DNA from 3 places in the Bacillus vallismortis genome. Region 3 is predicted to be linked to each of the others. Evidence: riboswitches for the same ligand, from Rfam matches in the RefSeq annotation. Region 3 holds a riboswitch; each other region holds the start of a gene.
The links. Region 3 has a riboswitch for thiamine pyrophosphate ahead of BV11031_RS10280 (acetylornithine deacetylase). Riboswitches for the same ligand answer to the same signal wherever they lie in the genome.

Region 1: linked by a shared signal. The riboswitch ahead of thiT (energy-coupled thiamine transporter ThiT) and the one ahead of BV11031_RS10280 (acetylornithine deacetylase) in region 3 are both predicted to bind thiamine pyrophosphate.
Region 2: linked by a shared signal. The riboswitch ahead of tenA (thiaminase II) and the one ahead of BV11031_RS10280 (acetylornithine deacetylase) in region 3 are both predicted to bind thiamine pyrophosphate.

Annotation. Positions count from the first base shown of each region.
Region 1 is NZ_CP026362.1:403,127-409,044, reverse strand. Features, by position in the region: rRNA gene BV11031_RS02225 (16S ribosomal RNA) at 1-1,126, opposite strand, end outside; TPP riboswitch at 1,588-1,689, shown strand; gene thiT (energy-coupled thiamine transporter ThiT) at 1,790-2,368, shown strand; gene BV11031_RS02215 (GNAT family N-acetyltransferase) at 2,411-2,932, opposite strand; gene floT (flotillin lipid rafts scaffold protein FloT) at 2,950-4,485, opposite strand; gene BV11031_RS02205 (NfeD family protein) at 4,504-5,028, opposite strand; gene BV11031_RS02200 (DinB family protein) at 5,198-5,686, shown strand; partial or broken gene BV11031_RS02195 (MOSC domain-containing protein) at 5,691-5,918, opposite strand, start outside.
Region 2 is NZ_CP026362.1:2,271,356-2,277,273, reverse strand. Features, by position in the region: gene BV11031_RS12305 (RluA family pseudouridine synthase) at 1-894, shown strand, start outside; gene prpE (bis(5'-nucleosyl)-tetraphosphatase PrpE) at 906-1,640, opposite strand; gene BV11031_RS12295 (monovalent cation:proton antiporter family protein) at 1,873-3,717, shown strand; TPP riboswitch at 3,779-3,887, shown strand; gene tenA (thiaminase II) at 3,969-4,676, shown strand; gene tenI (thiazole tautomerase TenI) at 4,654-5,271, shown strand; gene thiO (glycine oxidase ThiO) at 5,255-5,918, shown strand, end outside.
Region 3 is NZ_CP026362.1:1,886,412-1,892,329, forward strand. Features, by position in the region: gene BV11031_RS10265 (YggS family pyridoxal phosphate-dependent enzyme) at 1-634, opposite strand, end outside; partial or broken gene pgeF (peptidoglycan editing factor PgeF) at 641-1,476, opposite strand; gene BV11031_RS10275 (YlmC/YmxH family sporulation protein) at 1,639-1,884, opposite strand; gene BV11031_RS10280 (acetylornithine deacetylase) at 1,967-3,247, opposite strand; TPP riboswitch at 3,332-3,434, opposite strand; gene BV11031_RS10285 (ABC transporter ATP-binding protein) at 3,447-4,241, opposite strand; gene sigG (RNA polymerase sporulation sigma factor SigG) at 4,390-5,172, opposite strand; gene sigE (RNA polymerase sporulation sigma factor SigE) at 5,313-5,918, opposite strand, start outside.

The DNA of each region.
Region 1 (5,918 bases), 1.5 Mb from region 3:
TCAAGGGTTGCGCTCGTTGCGGGACTTAACCCAACATCTCACGACACGAGCTGACGACAACCATGCACCACCTGTCACTCTGCCCCCGAAGGGGATGTCCTATCTCTAGGATTGTCAGAGGATGTCAAGACCTGGTAAGGTTCTTCGCGTTGCTTCGAATTAAACCACATGCTCCACCGCTTGTGCGGGCCCCCGTCAATTCCTTTGAGTTTCAGTCTTGCGACCGTACTCCCCAGGCGGAGTGCTTAGTGCGTTAGCTGCAGCACTAAGGGGCGGAAACCCCCTAACACTTAGCACTCATCGTTTACGGCGTGGACTACCAGGGTATCTAATCCTGTTCGCTCCCCACGCTTTCGCTCCTCAGCGTCAGTTACAGACCAGAGAGTCGCCTTCGCCACTGGTGTTCCTCCACATCTCTACGCATTTCACCGCTACACGTGGAATTCCACTCTCCTCTTCTGCACTCAAGTTCCCCAGTTTCCAATGACCCTCCCCGGTTGAGCCGGGGGCTTTCACATCAGACTTAAGAAGCCGCCTGCGAGCCCTTTACGCCCAATAATTCCGGACAACGCTTGCCACCTACGTATTACCGCGGCTGCTGGCACGTAGTTAGCCGTGGCTTTCTGGTTAGGTACCGTCAAGGTGCCGCCCTATTTGAACGGCACTTGTTCTTCCCTAACAACAGAGCTTTACGATCCGAAAACCTTCATCACTCACGCGGCGTTGCTCCGTCAGACTTTCGTCCATTGCGGAAGATTCCCTACTGCTGCCTCCCGTAGGAGTCTGGGCCGTGTCTCAGTCCCAGTGTGGCCGATCACCCTCTCAGGTCGGCTACGCATCGTTGCCTTGGTGAGCCATTACCTCACCAACTAGCTAATGCGCCGCGGGTCCATCTGTAAGTGGTAGCCGAAGCCACCTTTTATGTTTGAACCATGCGGTTCAAACAAGCATCCGGTATTAGCCCCGGTTTCCCGGAGTTATCCCAGTCTTACAGGCAGGTTACCCACGTGTTACTCACCCGTCCGCCGCTAACATCAGGGAGCAAGCTCCCATCTGTCCGCTCGACTTGCATGTATTAGGCACGCCGCCAGCGTTCGTCCTGAGCCAGGATCAAACTCTCCATAAAGTAATGGAGCGCAGATTAAGTTCGTCACATCCTGTGACAACATCTGCATGACCTGCATCGCGCAGGCCCCTGACTACGCACATCGCTGTGCGATTTATAAAAATGAATTAACAGGTACGTTTTGTCTTGTTTAGTTTTCAAAGATCATTTCGTTGCCTCTTAATGAAGCAGCTTTACTAATATAACATTTCGCTTCCATTTCGTCAACAACTTTTTTCAAATTGTTTTGAAGCTTCTTGTTTTGTCCGCTGTGCATCAGCGACGTTTAATAATATAACATCTGCATTTATTTATTGCAATAGTTTTTCTAAAAAAATCTATAAAATAAATAAACTATAATCCTCGGCATATCGTCCCTTCATGTCTTTAGCATATAACTATGTTAAAAGAACATATACATTCAATAGTGTGACCTTGTTGTTTTTTTCTCTTTTTAGTATAGTAGAAACGAATTAAATATTGATAACCACAAGGGGAGCATTAAAGCTGAGAGTGAGCGGTTACGTTCTGACCCTTTGAACCTGTTAGTTAACGCTGGCGTAGGGATGTGGCAAAGTCAAATGAATTGCAGATTGTAAAGCAGTGCGTGGAACTTTTCTCATCCTTCCGCGTGCTGCTTTTTTGTTGTCCTTTTGGATTGTCTATCAATGGAAGGGGATTTTTATGAATCAATCTAAGCAACTGGTTCGCCTTATTGAAATTGCAATTATGACTGCGGCTGCTGTTATTTTAGACATCGTCTCAGGAATGTTTCTCCGAATGCCTCAAGGAGGCTCGGTCTCCATCATGATGATTCCGATCTTTTTGATTTCGTTTCGGTGGGGTGTAAAAGCAGGCCTTACTACCGGCCTGCTGACAGGACTAGTTCAAATAGCAATCGGAAACTTATTCGCACAGCATCCTGTACAGCTATTTCTGGATTATATGATCGCATTCACAGCAATTGGGATAAGCGGCTATTTCGCTTATACTGTCCGCAAAGCAACGGCAGCAAAAAATAAAGGGAAACTGATTGTTTCAGTGGTCAGCGCAGTTTTTATCGGCAGTTTCCTGCGTTATGCGGCACACGTCATTTCAGGAGCTGTGTTTTTCGGCAGCTATGCTCCAAAGGGAACGCCGGTATGGATTTATTCATTAACTTATAATGCTACTTATATGGTTCCTTCATTCATCATCTGTGCAATTGTCCTTTGTTTATTATTTATGACAGCACCGCGTTTGCTTAAAATAGACAAAGCCTAACGTGACAACCCCCAGCGCAATCCGCTGGGGGTTGTTTTTTTGTTATCTGTTAAGAGATGTTTTCAAAGCAGAAAGATCCGGCCAGCCAAACCCTATTTCTTTCAGCCTTTCTCCTGCAATTTCAAAGCTGTCCTCCGCTTTTCTTTCAGGAGAATAGGCTTGATAAAATGAAATCGAGGGGTTTTGCTCAATTACCCAAACAAACATGTTTGAAAAGCCATGATGAAGCAAAAACTCTGCTCCTTTTGCTAAGAGCGCTCTGCCTGCACCTTGCCGCTGATGCTCCTCTAAAAGGTAAATCGCGTATAGCTCGCTGTCATAGCCTTCTTGTTCAGACCGAATAGGGCCAAATGAAGCAAAGCCGAATATTGAATCTTTTTCATCTTGAGCGACAAATACACCCTTTAACGAGCGGCTTTTCCATTTGTCTTCAAATTCCTTGTAGTCCAGGCCATTTAAGTAGTCAGCCGGGATGATGCCGCGATATGTTGTTCTCCAGCTGTCGACATGCACTTTTGCAATGTCTATTATATCCTCTAACTTTGCCTCTCTCACAGTTGCCATTTGGTTCTATCCTTTCATTAGTCATTCTTCTCTTGTTTGGACCCGTTTGCTTCTTTTATTTCATTTGTTAATTCGTGAAGGCTTTGTTTTACGTTTCCTTTTCCTGAAAAGTTCTCAATCATTTCTTTTACATCAATTCCCGATGAGGCTTTTAAGCTTTCTTGAAGGCTTGACATTAAGTTTGTCGCATAGCTGGTTACTTTGTTGGCGCCGCTTGAATCACTGCTTCCCCCTGTATCAACAACAGTGATTTTATCAATATTTGAAAGAGGTGATGCCACTTGTTTTGCGTATTCCGGAAGCATTTTTACGATCATATCGAAAATCGCAGCCTGTCCGTACTGTTCAAAAGCAGCGGCGATTTTCTCTTTTGCTTCCGCTTCCGCCAAACCTTTTAGACGGATAACCTCAGCTTCTGTTTCCCCTTTCGCTTTTTCAGCTTCTGCTTTTGCAAGTCCGTCAATTCTGACTTTCTCGGCCTCTGCCTTCGCCATTGCTTCTATACTGTACTTCTTGGCATCAGCTTCCGCGAGCTGTTTGGCTTTCTCAGCTGCGGCGGACTGCTCGACTGAATAACGGTCTGCATCGGCTTTTTTCTTTACCTCTGAGTCGTATTGGCGCTCCCGGCGAAGAATTTCTTTTTCTTCTAGTTCTATTTGTTTTTGGCGTTCAATAATTTTAACCTGCATTTCCTGTTCGGTGACTTGCTGGCGCGCTCTGGCAGTCTCTAAATCATATGCCTGGTCGGCATTCGCTTTTGCCGTATCTTGTTCTCTGCGGTATTCGGCTATTTTGAGCTGATTGGTTTTTTCAGCTTCAGCGATTTCCGTCGCCCGTTCAAGTTCTGATTTTTTTGCATCTTTATCGGCTTCTGCCCGCTTAATCCGGGTTTCTTTATCAGCCTCTGCTGTTGCGATATCAGCATCGCGTTTTACTTGAGCGATTCTCGGTTTCCCTAATGATTCAAGATAACCGTTTTTATCACGTACATCCTTAATGGTAAAGGAAACAATCACAAGCCCCATTTTTGCGAGATCCTGTGAGGCCACACGCTGCACCTCTTGAGAAAATTTTTCTCTGTTTTTATAGATTTCTTCAACCGTCATCGAGCCGAGAATGGAACGAAGATGGCCTTCTAAAACCTCACGCGCTTCCTGCTCACGGTCATCTTTTGATTTTCCTAAAAATTGTTCAGCCGCTGTAGCGATTTCTCCTATAGAACCGCCGATTTTAATAATCGCAGTTCCATCAGCCATTACTGGAACTCCTTGTTCGGTATAGACTTCAGGTGTCGAAACATCAAGTTTGCTTGATAATAGGCTTAGCGGCTCTGCCTGCTGGAAGACGGGAAGGACAAAGGTTCCTCCGCCGCGGACGATTTTAAGACGGTTGCCGCCTTCATCGACATGAACATTTTTATTTCCTAGATAGCTCCCCGTTACGATTAACGCTTCATCTGGTCCTGCCGTACGATACTTTGTGATAAAAACGGCTACCAGTGCAATGAATAAAAAGAATACAACTCCGATGACAATTATAATCGGCATTGTCATTTTACATTCCTCCTTGTTTTAAATAGGTTCATGCGGAGTAACCAAAAGAACTCCGTTGTTGATATCTACGACCAAAACCGTTGTCCCGTAACTGATCTGCTGATTCTCAAAGCTGACCGCTGATTTCGAGATGGTGCCGCCTATTCCTTCAATGACCACTTCACCAAACCCGTCTATAGGAACAGCGGTAATCACTTTGCCGACCCTTCCTCTTAGATCATCTTCTTTATAAACCAGTGATTCTTCTGCGGATGATAATGGGACCAGAACAAAAAAGTGAAGCAATATCACAAGGATAATCGAAAGGATGCAAGAGAAAAGCGCGATCAACAGGTGGGATAGGGGCAATATGAGTTCGCCTATATATCCGCCTGCTGAAAAACATGTAAAAAATGCGAGCGCCAAAGTCGGATTAAGAAAGGGAATGCCTTCTGACAGCCCTGCAAACACATCTCCGAAAAATAGAAATAATAGCGTAAGACTGCCCGCAATCATAAGCGTATAAAGATAAATCGTTTGTATAGGGACGCCAAACAACTCCAAATTCCTCATCCTTTCTGCATCAATGCATTGATGAACGGCTGCCGTTACCATTTATACGAGACATAACGAAAAAGGTTTCGAAATTTTTAGATAAAGTGTGCCATTTTGAAGTGCTTTATAAATGATAATTGCTTATATATATGGTAATGTCACTTTAGGAGGAGATATGATGAGTATCTTTAATGAAGCCAGATTAGAAACGTGGAACGAAGTCAAAGGGCTTTCTGACGAAAAGCTGAATCAAAAGCCTTCTGCTGAAGAATGGAGTATACGGGAAGTTCTTGATCATTTGAAAAAAATCGATATGGCCGCACAAATCATGCTGAAGGAGCGTGTAAAGGAAGCTCCTGTTAAAAAAGTTGAAGCGAAACCGCTTGAAGCTGCACAAGACAGAAACAATAAGCGAAAAGCCCCGAGTCACCTTGAGCCTGAGCATGGATTTAAGTCAGGCAGCCAAATGAAACGCGAGCTTGATGTGGTGAGAGAACAGCTGACGGCGGCAATTGCCTCTCTAAAAGAAGAAGATTTTGAGAGAGTGCTTCCGCATCCTGTGTTTCAAGAGTTGACTATCCGCCAGTGGATCGATTTTATCGGCCACCATGAAAAGCGGCATCTCAGCCAGATTAAAGAAATTAAAGAAAAGGTGGAAAGGGCCTGATTATTCAGACCCTTTCTGCTTTTCGTTTGGCTTTCCTATGATAGGAATGGACCTCTATTTCATCTCCAGCATAAACAGCGCCTGGCCTCTCAACAATACAGACAATCCCTCTTATGCCCAGTGCGTGGCGGACGAAAGCAGACGCCAGCTTCGGCTTGTCCGGATAATAAGACTGAATGACTTCTCCCGGCTGGATACACGGATCATTTTCTCCCTCACACAGCAAAGCGGC
Region 2 (5,918 bases), 380 kb from region 3:
CCATTTATTATCAGAAAGAACATTACTTCTGCTGAAGACGGAATGACTGTAAAAGAATACGCCGGCAAACTGGGAATTTCGAAACGTCTGTTAACCGATATCAAGTTTGCCGGGGGTGACCTGCTGATCAATGGTGAACATGTAACGGTCAAATACGTTTTGCGAAAGGGAGATTTTCTTGTCGTGAAGTTTCCCGAGGAACAGGTGAGCGACACGTTATTGGCAGAACCTGTTCCGCTCGATATCCTGTATGAGGATGAGCACGTGCTTGTGATGAACAAGCAGCCGTATGTATCATCAATTCCCTCGAGAGAGCACCCATCCGGAAGCATTGCAAATGGAATCATCCATCATTATCAAATAAATGGAGTGCTGGCGACAGTTCATCTTGTCACCCGGCTAGACCGGGATACATCAGGTCTCATGCTTGTTGCCAAGCATCGCTTTGCCCACTCGATTTTATCGTCAGCGCAAAAAAGCGGGCTTGTGAGACGCCGGTACATGGCAGTGGTTCACGGGCGGATGACACAGGTGGAAGGAACTGTCGATGCTCCGATTGGCAGACATCCTGACAGTATTATTGAACGGGTGGTGACACCGGAAGGCCAGAAGGCTGTTACCCATTTTCATGTCACACATGCCACTGATGAGATCACAATGGTGACATTGCAGCTTGAGACAGGCCGAACCCATCAAATTCGTGTACATATGAACTACCTCGGGCATCCGCTGTGCGGCGATACACTGTACGGCGGAACGAGACGGGAAATTGGCCGGCAGGCCCTTCACAGCGAGCGGCTTTCATTTATCCATCCGCTGACGCAGGAGAGCATGACGTTTCATGCTACATTGCCTCAAGATATGAAAGACCTGATAAAAGGAGAGAATCATTGATTCTCTCCTTTTTATATGGGACGAAATCTCGATTCGTCATAAGGCAGGGAGCTTGGAACAGAGATGGTTTCTATTTCTGGGAATCGAAAGCCTGTCAATTTATTTCCGAACACGCAGCCTGTATCAATGTTGATGGTGCGATTGACTATTCGAGGCTCTTTCACAGGTGTATGTCCGTATACCACCCAAGCGCTTCCGCTATAGGATGCAGCCCAATCACGTCTGACAGGTCTGCCGTCCGGGTACGTTTCACCCGTTACATCGCCGTAAAGCACAAAGTCCTTCACTCTGCGGGTATATTTGCCGATATCGTCAGCCTTTATGCCAGCATGGGCGACAACTAATTCTCCGTTATGTAAGATGTCGTAAAGCGGCGCCTTTTCATACAGCTTCATAAACTGATCGCTGATTGTTTTTCTTTCTTCTTTAGATCGTTCCTCAAGCTCTGCGGCTGTAGTTTCTAGGCCATGCATGACTTTCACGGGATTTCCTTTTAAGTAGCGGTACAGCTTGTTGCAATGATTTCCAGGAACATAACGCACAGCGCCTTTTTCGTAAGCGCCGGCTACAAAGCGGATGACCTCTATCGATTTCGGTCCTCTGTCAGTTAAATCTCCAGCAAAAATGAGCATCCTTCCTTCTTCGTGGACAGGTACTCCATTTTTTATTGAATAGCCAAGCTCTTGGATTAATGCCATCATTTCATCATAGCAGCCATGAATATCGCTGATGATATCGTAAGCCATGCGTGATCCTCCTTGCCGATTGTTTTATTTATTATGGAGCAAAGTGCTGTGAGTCATCACAGGCTTTTATGTGCAAAATATAGAAGAATTATTTTCTAAACAAGAAATAAGACCTTTTTACTTTATTTTTTATCACCATCCTTGTTAAAATCGCGTTATGTTTTTTTAAAATGAGGTTTTGTTCTTTGATTGAGAACTGAAATAACCCTGACTTAAAAAGGAGGTTCTGATTATGGCGCATTCATCTGTCGCATCTTTAGTTGTTGTACTTATCGTTGCATTTTTGACACCCATCCTTTTGCATCGCTTTAAACTGACCATCCCGGTTGTTGTTGCAGAAATCATTATGGGGCTGATTATCGGAAAAAGCGGTCTTAATTTAGTTGTCGAGGGCGATACATGGCTTGAGACGCTTTCTCTGCTCGGATTTATCTTTTTAATGTTTTTAAGTGGGCTTGAAATTGATTTTTCATCGTTTGAGAAAGGAAAGAAAAAGCAGCTCCTGCCGAACGGCAAAGCGGTGCCCAATACGTTTGCTGCGGCGTCCGTTATTTTTGCCGGTATATTTATTTTATCATTGCTGCTGTCCTATGGGTTCGTCTTGGCAGGATTTATCGAAAATGCGTTTTTAATGACGCTCATTATCTCAACGATTTCGTTAGGCGTTGTCGTTCCAACGTTAAAAGAAGAACGGATCATGAATTCAAATATCGGGCAGATTATTTTGCTTGTTGCCGTTATTGCTGATTTGGTCACGATGATTCTTCTTGCCGTGTTTTCTTCTCTATACGGAGAAGACAGCGGAAACATGTGGCTCTTGATGATCCTGTTTGCAGCCGGAGTGGTGCTTTACTTTTTCGGCCGGGTCTTTAAACATCGTTCATTTGTTGAGTCTATGTCAAAAGGGACGATTCAGATTGGGACGCGTGCCATTTTTACGTTAATTATCGTACTCGTTGCCCTGTCTGAATCACTTGGGGCGGAAAATATTCTCGGCGCTTTCTTAGCGGGGGTTCTCGTTTCCCTTCTTTCGCCAAATAAAGAACTTGTTCAGCAGCTGGATTCATTCGGCTATGGGTTCTTGATTCCGATTTTCTTTGTGATGGTCGGAGTGAAGCTGGATATTTGGACCCTTTTCCAAGATCCGAAAATTTTGATCATGATCCCGCTTCTGCTTTTGGCGCTGTTAGTCAGCAAAATTATTCCCGTCCTGTACTTGAAGAAGTGGTATGATAACCGCACCATTTTGGCGTCTGGTTTTCTGCTGACGTCAACGCTTTCTCTCGTGATTGCCGCTGCGACAATCGGCCAGCAGCTTCACGTGATCAGCGCAAATATGTCAGGAGCGCTGACGTTAGTAGCCGTCATTGCCAGTATTTTTTCACCGGTCTTCTTTAAAAAATTATACAAACGGGAGGAGCAGCCGGAGGAGAAAAAGACCATTACGTTTATCGGCGCAAACCAAATGACATTGCCTGTTACTCTTGAACTGCCGGAAGAGGAGTATGACGTGCGTGTTGTGCATGTCTATCAAGAGAACGCGGAGGAAAAGCTGTCGGAATCAGTTTTTTCTGTTGAAGCGATTTCTAATTATGAACACGGGACGCTTGAATCACTCGGCATTTTTGATACGGATATCCTGGTTGTTGCGACCGGGAATGAAGACATGAATGCGGAGATTGCACTACTTGCAAAAGAAAAAGGAACAGAAAGAGTGATTGCCAGCGTCGGATCACCCGAAAATGAAGCAACTTTGAAGGAGCAGGGAATCAACATCTTTTCTATGCTGCTGTCGACAAAAACACTGCTTCGCGCGCTAATAGAAGCGCCTGGTGTCATGAAGCTGCTCACGAACGAAGAGTCTTCGCTGTATCAAATTAATATGGAAAACAGCACATACGACGGTGTGATTTTGCGGGAATTCCCTTTTACAGGCGATGTCATCTTTGTCAGGATTTTCAGAGGTGTGGACAGCATCGTTCCTCATGGGGATACAAGGCTGAAATTGGGTGACCGCTTAATTGTCACCGGATCTCGGGGGTATGTAACGGAACTTAAGAAATCGTTGGAAGGATAAACCTTGACCAAATAGGGATTCGTGTTAATATAGAGATGCAGAACAATTCAATATGTATTTGTATAACCACTAGGGGTGTCCTTCATAAGGGCTGAGATAAAAGTGTGACTTTTAGACCCTCATAACTTGAACAGGTTCAGACCTGCGTAGGGAAGTGGAGCGGTATTTGTGTTCGTTTACTATGCCAATTCCAAACCACTTTTCCTTGCGGGAAAGTGGTTTTTTTATTTATCAGACAGGGGGAATGACGTGTGAAATTTTCAGAAGAATGCCGCAGTGCAGCCGCAGAATGGTGGGAAGGGAGCTTTGTCGATCCGTTCGTTCAGGGAATCGGTGATGGAACGCTTCCGATTGACCGTTTTAAATACTACGTGCTTCAGGATTCTTATTATTTAACGCATTTTGCGAAGGTGCAATCGTTTGGCGCCGCTTATGCGAAGGACCTTTATACAACGGGACGGATGGCAAGCCACGCCCAAGGTACATATGAGGCGGAAATGGCGCTTCACCGCGAGTTTGCGGAGCTGTTGGAGATCAGTGAGGAAGAGCGTAAGGCCTTTAAGCCGTCTCCAACGGCGTACTCATATACATCCCATATGTACCGTTCGGTTTTGAGCGGGAATTTTGCTGAGATCTTAGCAGCCCTTCTGCCGTGCTACTGGCTGTATTACGAGGTTGGCGAGAAATTGCTGACATGTGATCCGGGGCATCCGATTTATCAGAAGTGGATCAGCACATACGGCGGTGACTGGTTCAGACAGCAGGTCGAAGAACAAATCAACCGCTTTGATGAGCTGGCGGAAAACAGCACGGAGGAAGTGCGTGCCAAGATGAAAGAGAATTTTGTTATTTCAAGCTTTTATGAGTATCAATTTTGGGGGATGGCCAATCGAAAAGAAGGCTGGTCCGACCGCGGCGTAAAAGAGGTGGAGGAACTTGGAGCTTCACGCCATAACTGATGACTGCAAGCCGGTTGAAGTGTTAGCGGAAGTCATCATAGCCATTCAGAATGAAGTGGATTGCATACACATTCGAGAGCGGTCTAAATCTGCGGCTGACATTTTGAAATTGATTGAGCTTTTATCTGAAAGCGGTGTTGATAAGCGGAAATTGGTCATGAACGGACGAGTGGATATTGCGCTTTTTTCAGCGATTCATCGTGTGCAGCTGCCGAGCAGCAGCTTTTCACCGAAGCAGGTCAGAGCCAGATTTCCGCACCTTCATATCGGGCGGTCGGTGCATTCACTGGAGGAAGCGATTCAAGCAGAAAAGGAAGATGCGGACTGTGTGTTGTTCGGCCATGTGTTTGAAACGGATTGTAAAAAGGGCCTTGAAGGCAGAGGCTTGTCTTTGCTGTCAACTATCAAGCAGCGGGTGTCCATCCCGGTTATTGCGATTGGCGGGATGGCACCGGGCAGATTAAGAGGCGTAAAACAAGCGGGGGCAGACGGGATCGCTGTCATGTCGGGAATTTTTTCATCCGCTGATCCTTTGGGAGCTGCCAGACAATATTCCCGTACGCTAAAGGAGATGCGCTATGAAAAGGCATTATGATGCAATTGTCATTGGAGGCGGGATTATCGGTTCCGCGATTGCTTATCATTTAGCAAAGGAAAACAAAACAATCGCCTTGTTTGAAAGCGGGACAATGGGCGGCAGAACAACAAGCGCTGCTGCCGGAATGCTGGGCGCCCATGCCGAATGCGAGGAACGTGACGCGTTTTTTGATTTCGCCATGCACAGCCAGCGTCTGTACAAAGGTCTTGGGGAAGAGCTTTACACCATATCGGGTATTGATATCATGCAGCATAACGGCGGGATGTTTAAGCTTGCGTTTTCTGAAGAAGACATGCTGCGGCTGAGGAAGATGGATGGCTTGGATTCTGTCAGCTGGCATACAAAAGAAGAAGTTTTAGAAAAAGAGCCTTATACGTCAGGTGACATTTTCGGGGCAGCCTTTATTCAAGATGATGTGCATGTTGAGCCTTATTTTGTTTGCAAGGCATATGTGAAAGCGGCAAAAGCGCTTGGGGCTGAGATTTTTGAGCATACGCCCGTCCTCAATGTGGAACGTGGCGGTGAAGCGCTGTCCATCGAAACGCCGAATGGCTATGTATGGGCGGATCATGTCGCGGTTGCCAGCGGGGTGTGGAGCGGAATGTTTTTTAGGCAGCTTGGGCTGAATCACTCATTTTTCCCTG
Region 3 (5,918 bases):
TAGCCCCTTCTTCAATTGCAATTTCAAAATCATTTGACATGCCCATCGACAGTTCTGTACACGGAGCGTTCGGCTGTTTTAGCTCCTGAACCTGGTCACGGAGTTCTCTCAGCGCTTTGAAACAGCTTCTGATCTGATCTTGATCATCAGTCAGCGGAGCCATTGTCATCAGTCCGGCCACAACGATATGGCTAAAACCGGAAAGCTCCTGTATGAATGGAATGACTTCCTCTTTTTTTATGCCGTGTTTAGAAGGCTCAAGAGAGGTATTGACCTGCACAAAGCACTTGACAGTACCTTCAGCCCGTTTTTCAATTTCTTTCGCTAATGAGAGCCGGTCTAAGGAATGGATATAAGAAACCGCATTGACAACGGCTTTTGCTTTTCTTGATTGCAGACTGCCGATAAAATGCCATTCCGGATTCCCTTTTATGATTTCCTGTTTGCGGAGCAGTTCCGCGTCCCGGTTCTCTCCGAGGCAGGTGATGCCCGCATCCACTGCCTCCTGTGCTCTTTCAGGCGATACATATTTCGTGACTGCAATAACCGTAACTTCATCGGAGCTGCGGCCCGATCTGTTACATGCTTCGTTTATTCGTTCGTTTATATGTCGTAAATGATCAACAACACGCAAGATCTTTTATGCCTCCTTCATTCCGATAAAGGACATCATCCGTCCAGTTTTCCCCTGATCGCGGCGGTGTGAATAGAAAAGAGACGGCTCACTTTCCGTGCATAAACCGCTGACAGAGATCTGTTCATTTGCCAAACCGCTGTCGATCAGTATGAGGCGGTTCAGTTCTTTCAAGTCAAGCTGATATTGTCCCTGTCCCGTCTGATTTACGGCACGTTCTGCCGAAACCGGCAATGCGCGGACAGCATTCATGACTCGATCGTCTACCGTATAGCATGCTCCGCTGATAGACGGTCCAATCACAGCATAAATATCTGAGGGATTTGAACCTTCCTGTTCGGCCCATTGCTTCACCATTTCTCTGCCAATCTGTTTGACAGTGCCTTTCCACCCGGCATGGGCAACCCCGACAAGCGATGTAACCGGATCATAAAAGAAAAGAGGCACACAATCAGCAAAGCATAATGCCAAAAATACATTCTTTTCATTTGTATAGAGCCCGTCTGTTGCTTTTAAAGCTGTCTGATACTCACGGGCGCCTTTTCCCCTATCACTGTGCGTCACTTTTTGGACGCGATTATCGTGTGTCTGATCAGCAAATACCCAAGACTGCAAATCAATATTAAACATATCGGCAATATATTCACGATTTTTAACTACATCTGCATCTTTGTCATGAACGTGCAATCCTGTATTTAACGATTCAAAAGGCTTCTGGCTGACACCGCCGTTTTTCGTTGTAAACCCGGCGATGACTTCTCTGTCGTTTTGAATCGCTTGTGTCCAGTCTTGTATCATGAGTGTCGAGGTGTGGTAAGACTGAATGGGTGATATGTATTCATGGTGATCCAACCTTTCGACAAACATTAAAAAAAGCGGAATTTCCCACTTATTTTACCACATCTTTCTGCATTCGTTGAGCGCCGATTTGCATATTTCTAAATGAAATGTGCCGAAAGAATCTAGGCTTCCGGCATTTGCCAATCAACGGCATACAAAACAGGTTATGCATGCGGCTCACTTAATCGGACCAAGATCACATCTTCCCCGATTTTTACTATATTTCGCCATGGAATGACCAATTCCTCTTCTTTTCCAAAAAATCCGAGAACTTTCCCATTTCCCCCCAGTATGATTGCCTGAATTTTGCCTGTGGTCACATTGATATCGATATCGCCAATGCTCCCCAGCTTTTTTCCGTTTGAGACATTAACGACATCCTTCACCTGAAATTCAGAAATGCTGATCATTCCATCACGTCCTTTTTCCGTCCTTTTTTCAAGTATATGAACGGGCGGGCTGAACCTTGTCAGCAAGAAGAAATTTTCGTAGTTACTGTTCTTTTTTACCGCTGCACCACCTGATGATAAAATCAAGCATGATTTTTGTGTAATCTATCAGCTGCTCAATCGATACCTCCTCGTTCACAGAGTGTGCATTGTGCAGATCACCAGGACCGTAGATTACGCTTGGTATGCCGGCATTATACAGCCACCCCCCGTCTGTAACGGATTGAGAAACGTCCATAACCGGACGCTCCCGTTTCACCTCCTCATGAGACGCCGTAAGCGCTAAGACGCCTGGGTGGTATGGGTCAACTTCCAGTGCCGGGAAAATTTCTCCTCTGTCTTCAATCATAGAAGAGCCTCCCCACTTAAAAACAGGGCGGTTTTCCCTCAGCCAAATATCACTGTCACTCAGGCGGTTGATGTAATCTTCTATTTCCTCTGCCACTTGTTCATGGGTTTCATTTGGGTAAAAATGGACTGTGATCCATAGCCGGCACTCGTCCGCTATAAAAGCCGCATGTCTGCCGCCTTCTATGACAGCCGGGTTAATCGTATTTGTGCCTGGTGTAAAACCGGGATAACTTTTCATAATGGACCAGTGGCGTTCTAGTTCACCGAGCCCCGCAATGATTTTTGCCATTTTTTCAATTGCGCTTGCTCCGAATGTTCCCCCGCCTGCGTGAATCATATTCCGCCTCGTCGCATCATGAAACGTTTGACTGCTTTTGATTTCAATCCAGCCTGTAATGACTCCGCCTTGGCCTTGTATATGCATATCACTCGTATCCGCCACAACTGCAAAATCAGCATGATAGCCCCTTTTGCAGCATTCAAGCGTGCCGGCTTCTCCAACTTCCTCCCCGATCACCGATTGCAGAATCAAGTCACCGGGAAGTTCAATACCGGCTTCACGAATCAATTTCACCGCAAACAGCACACACGCCATTCCGCCTTTCATATCAGAAGCGCCTCGCCCGATTAAGAGACCGTTTTTTTCAATTGGGTGAAATGGATCATCCTCCCACTCCTCATCCTCTTTTACCTCTGCCACATCTACATGGCCATTGATGATCAAGCTATGATAATCTGCTGAATCTGTTCCCTTTAGCAAGCCTACAACATTGGGGTCTCCCGGGTACACGTCCCATTTGTCGATCAAGAATCCATTTTTCTTTAAAAATTCTGCAACCCATGACTGAATGCCGGCTGTATTTCTTGCAGGCGGAGCAGGTGTTTTATAGGAAATCAGCGTTTTTGCTAGCTGAATAAGCTCCTCCTTTTGACCTTCCGCTCTTTTTATCAGAGAGTCTATTTGTGGCTTCATGTCATCCGCTCCTTTTTTAAAAATCAAAAAGCCGTTTCACATGTATGAAACGGCTTCATCAAAATAAACAGAGTCCTATGTACTCCGAATTTTTCACCGCTTCCCTCCGCTGGCATGATCCAGATCAGGTCAAAAGGGTTGAGACCTATGTCTCTCTCAGCTTCGAAAAGCACCCCTAGGATGAATCAATATGAGTTTGTCAGGCATTCGTGATCGGCTCGGCTCTTGTTAAATACGGCCGGCCCTGATTCCATAATACATGGATTGGCGTATCAAAAAAAGCGGAAAGTATATGATCAGTAAGCATTCCCTTCATTTCTCCCGATTGAAAGACCTCTCCCTGTTTTAATAAAAGGGCTTTGTCAAAGACCGGCAAAATTTCTTCCGCATGATGAGTCACGTAAAGGATCGATGGCGCATTTTCTTTACTTGCAATGTATGTAATCGTATCTAACAGCTTTTCCCGGGCAATAAAATCCAGCCCTGTCACTGGTTCGTCCAGTATCAACAGCTCAGGATCGGCCATTAGCGCTCTTGCAATCAAAGCTCTTTGTTTTTCTCCTTGAGAAAGCGTCTCATAACGGCGGTCCGCATATTCAATTGCCCCCAAGTCCTCTAACAAACCGATCGCTTTTTCCCTGATTTGCGCACTTGGCGTTTCATATAATCCAATTGAAGCGTAAGCTCCGCTCAAAGCAATTTCAAATGCTGAATCTGCCGGATAAAATTTTTGCTGAAGTGCCGCTGAGACGAGGCCGATTTTCCGTCTAAGCTTCTCCCCAAGCTCCGTTTTGCCAAATTCATGGCCAAGCACCTGCATCTCGCCTGATGTTGGAAAATAATAAGAGCAAAGCATATTTAACAGCGCGGTCTTGCCGGCTCCATTCAGCCCGTAAAGCACCCAATTTTCCTTTTTTTCCACCTTCCAATGAATATTTTTCAGTATCCATTTTCCATTTCGTTTTAGTGAGACATTGTCAAGCTGCAAAATCATCGTGGTCCCCCTCTTTACTGCCTTTGATAATTATTTAAATTTTCATAAAACTTTGTACAGACTAGGATACCTTATTTTTTCCAAGACGTAAACCACGTGCAATCAATAGAAAAGCCTTTAAAACAAAAACTGTTTTAAAGGCTTTTCATTATTGGTGAATATTCTTATTCATTTGTTTGATAGCCGCTTTTTCAAGCCTGGACACCTGAGCTTGGGAAATCCCGATTTCCTCGGCTACTTCCATTTGTGTTTTCCCTTGGAAGAACCGCTTTCTCAAAATCATTTTTTCCCTATCATTCAGCCTTCTCATGCCCTCTTTTAAAGCTAGCTCTTCAATCCATTGTGAATCTTTATTGCGCTCATCACTAATTTGGTCCATTACATAGATCGGATCTCCGCCATCGTTATAGATCGGCTCAAATAGAGAAACCGGGTCCTGGATAGCATCGAGCGCAAATACGATTTCCTCATGCGGTACTTCAAGAACTTTTGCGATGTCTTCTGCAGTCGGCTCCTTGCTTGTCTCACTGATTAACCGCTCTCTTACCTGAAGTGCCTTGTAAGCGATATCCCGGAGTGATCTTGAAACACGAATCGGGTTATTATCGCGTAAATACCTGCGGATTTCTCCGATAATCATAGGTACAGCGTATGTTGAAAACTTAACATTGTGGCTTAGGTCAAAATTATCAATGGATTTCATTAGTCCGATGCAGCCGACCTGAAATAAGTCATCAACATACTCTCCTCTGTTATTAAATCTTTGAATGACACTTAAGACAAGACGCAAGTTCCCGTTTACAAGTTTTTCTCTCGCTGAATCATCGCCTTCATCCTGCAGCTGCCTAAACAGCTTTCTCATCTCTTCATTCTTGAGTACTGGTAATTTGGAGGTATCCACCCCGCAGATTTCGACTTTATTTCTCGACACTTTTTTCCCTCCCTACAGGAGCTGCTGTACAACGTTAAGTATCTCCTTGGGTGGGAAAAATATGCACTGCACGGAGACCGAAAAACAGTCGAATCCAGGAAATCCCTGTAAAATCAAGGGGTTCCAAACCACAAAAATTTTTACACCATTTTGTTGAACTCTTTTCTCAGCCTTTTTATAATTCTTTTCTCCAGACGCGAAATATAGGACTGAGAAATTCCCATCATATCCGCTACATCCTTTTGGGTCTTTTCTTCTTCACCGACAAGCCCAAACCGCAGCTCCATGATTTGCTTTTCCCTCTCATTAAGCTGTTCAAGCGCTTTTTTCAAAAGCTTTTTATCTACATTTGCTTCTATGTCTTTTGTGATAATGTCATCGTCAGTGCCGAGCACATCAGAAAGCAAAAGCTCATTGCCGTCCCAATCAATATTTAGCGGCTCATCAAAGGAAACCTCTGATCGGATTTTGTTGTTTCTTCTTAAATACATGAGGATTTCATTTTCTATACAGCGTGAGGCATAGGTCGCCAGCTTGATTTTCTTTTCTGGATTGAATGTATTCACAGCTTTGATTAATCCGATGGTGCCGATGCTGATTAAATCCTCTATATTAATTCCCGTATTTTCGAATTTACGGGCGATATAGACGACGAGGCGCAAATTGCGTTCAATCAAAATGGCGCGAGCCGCCTGATCGCCGTTTGGGAGCTTCATTAACAGAACCTGTTCCTCATCTTTAGATAA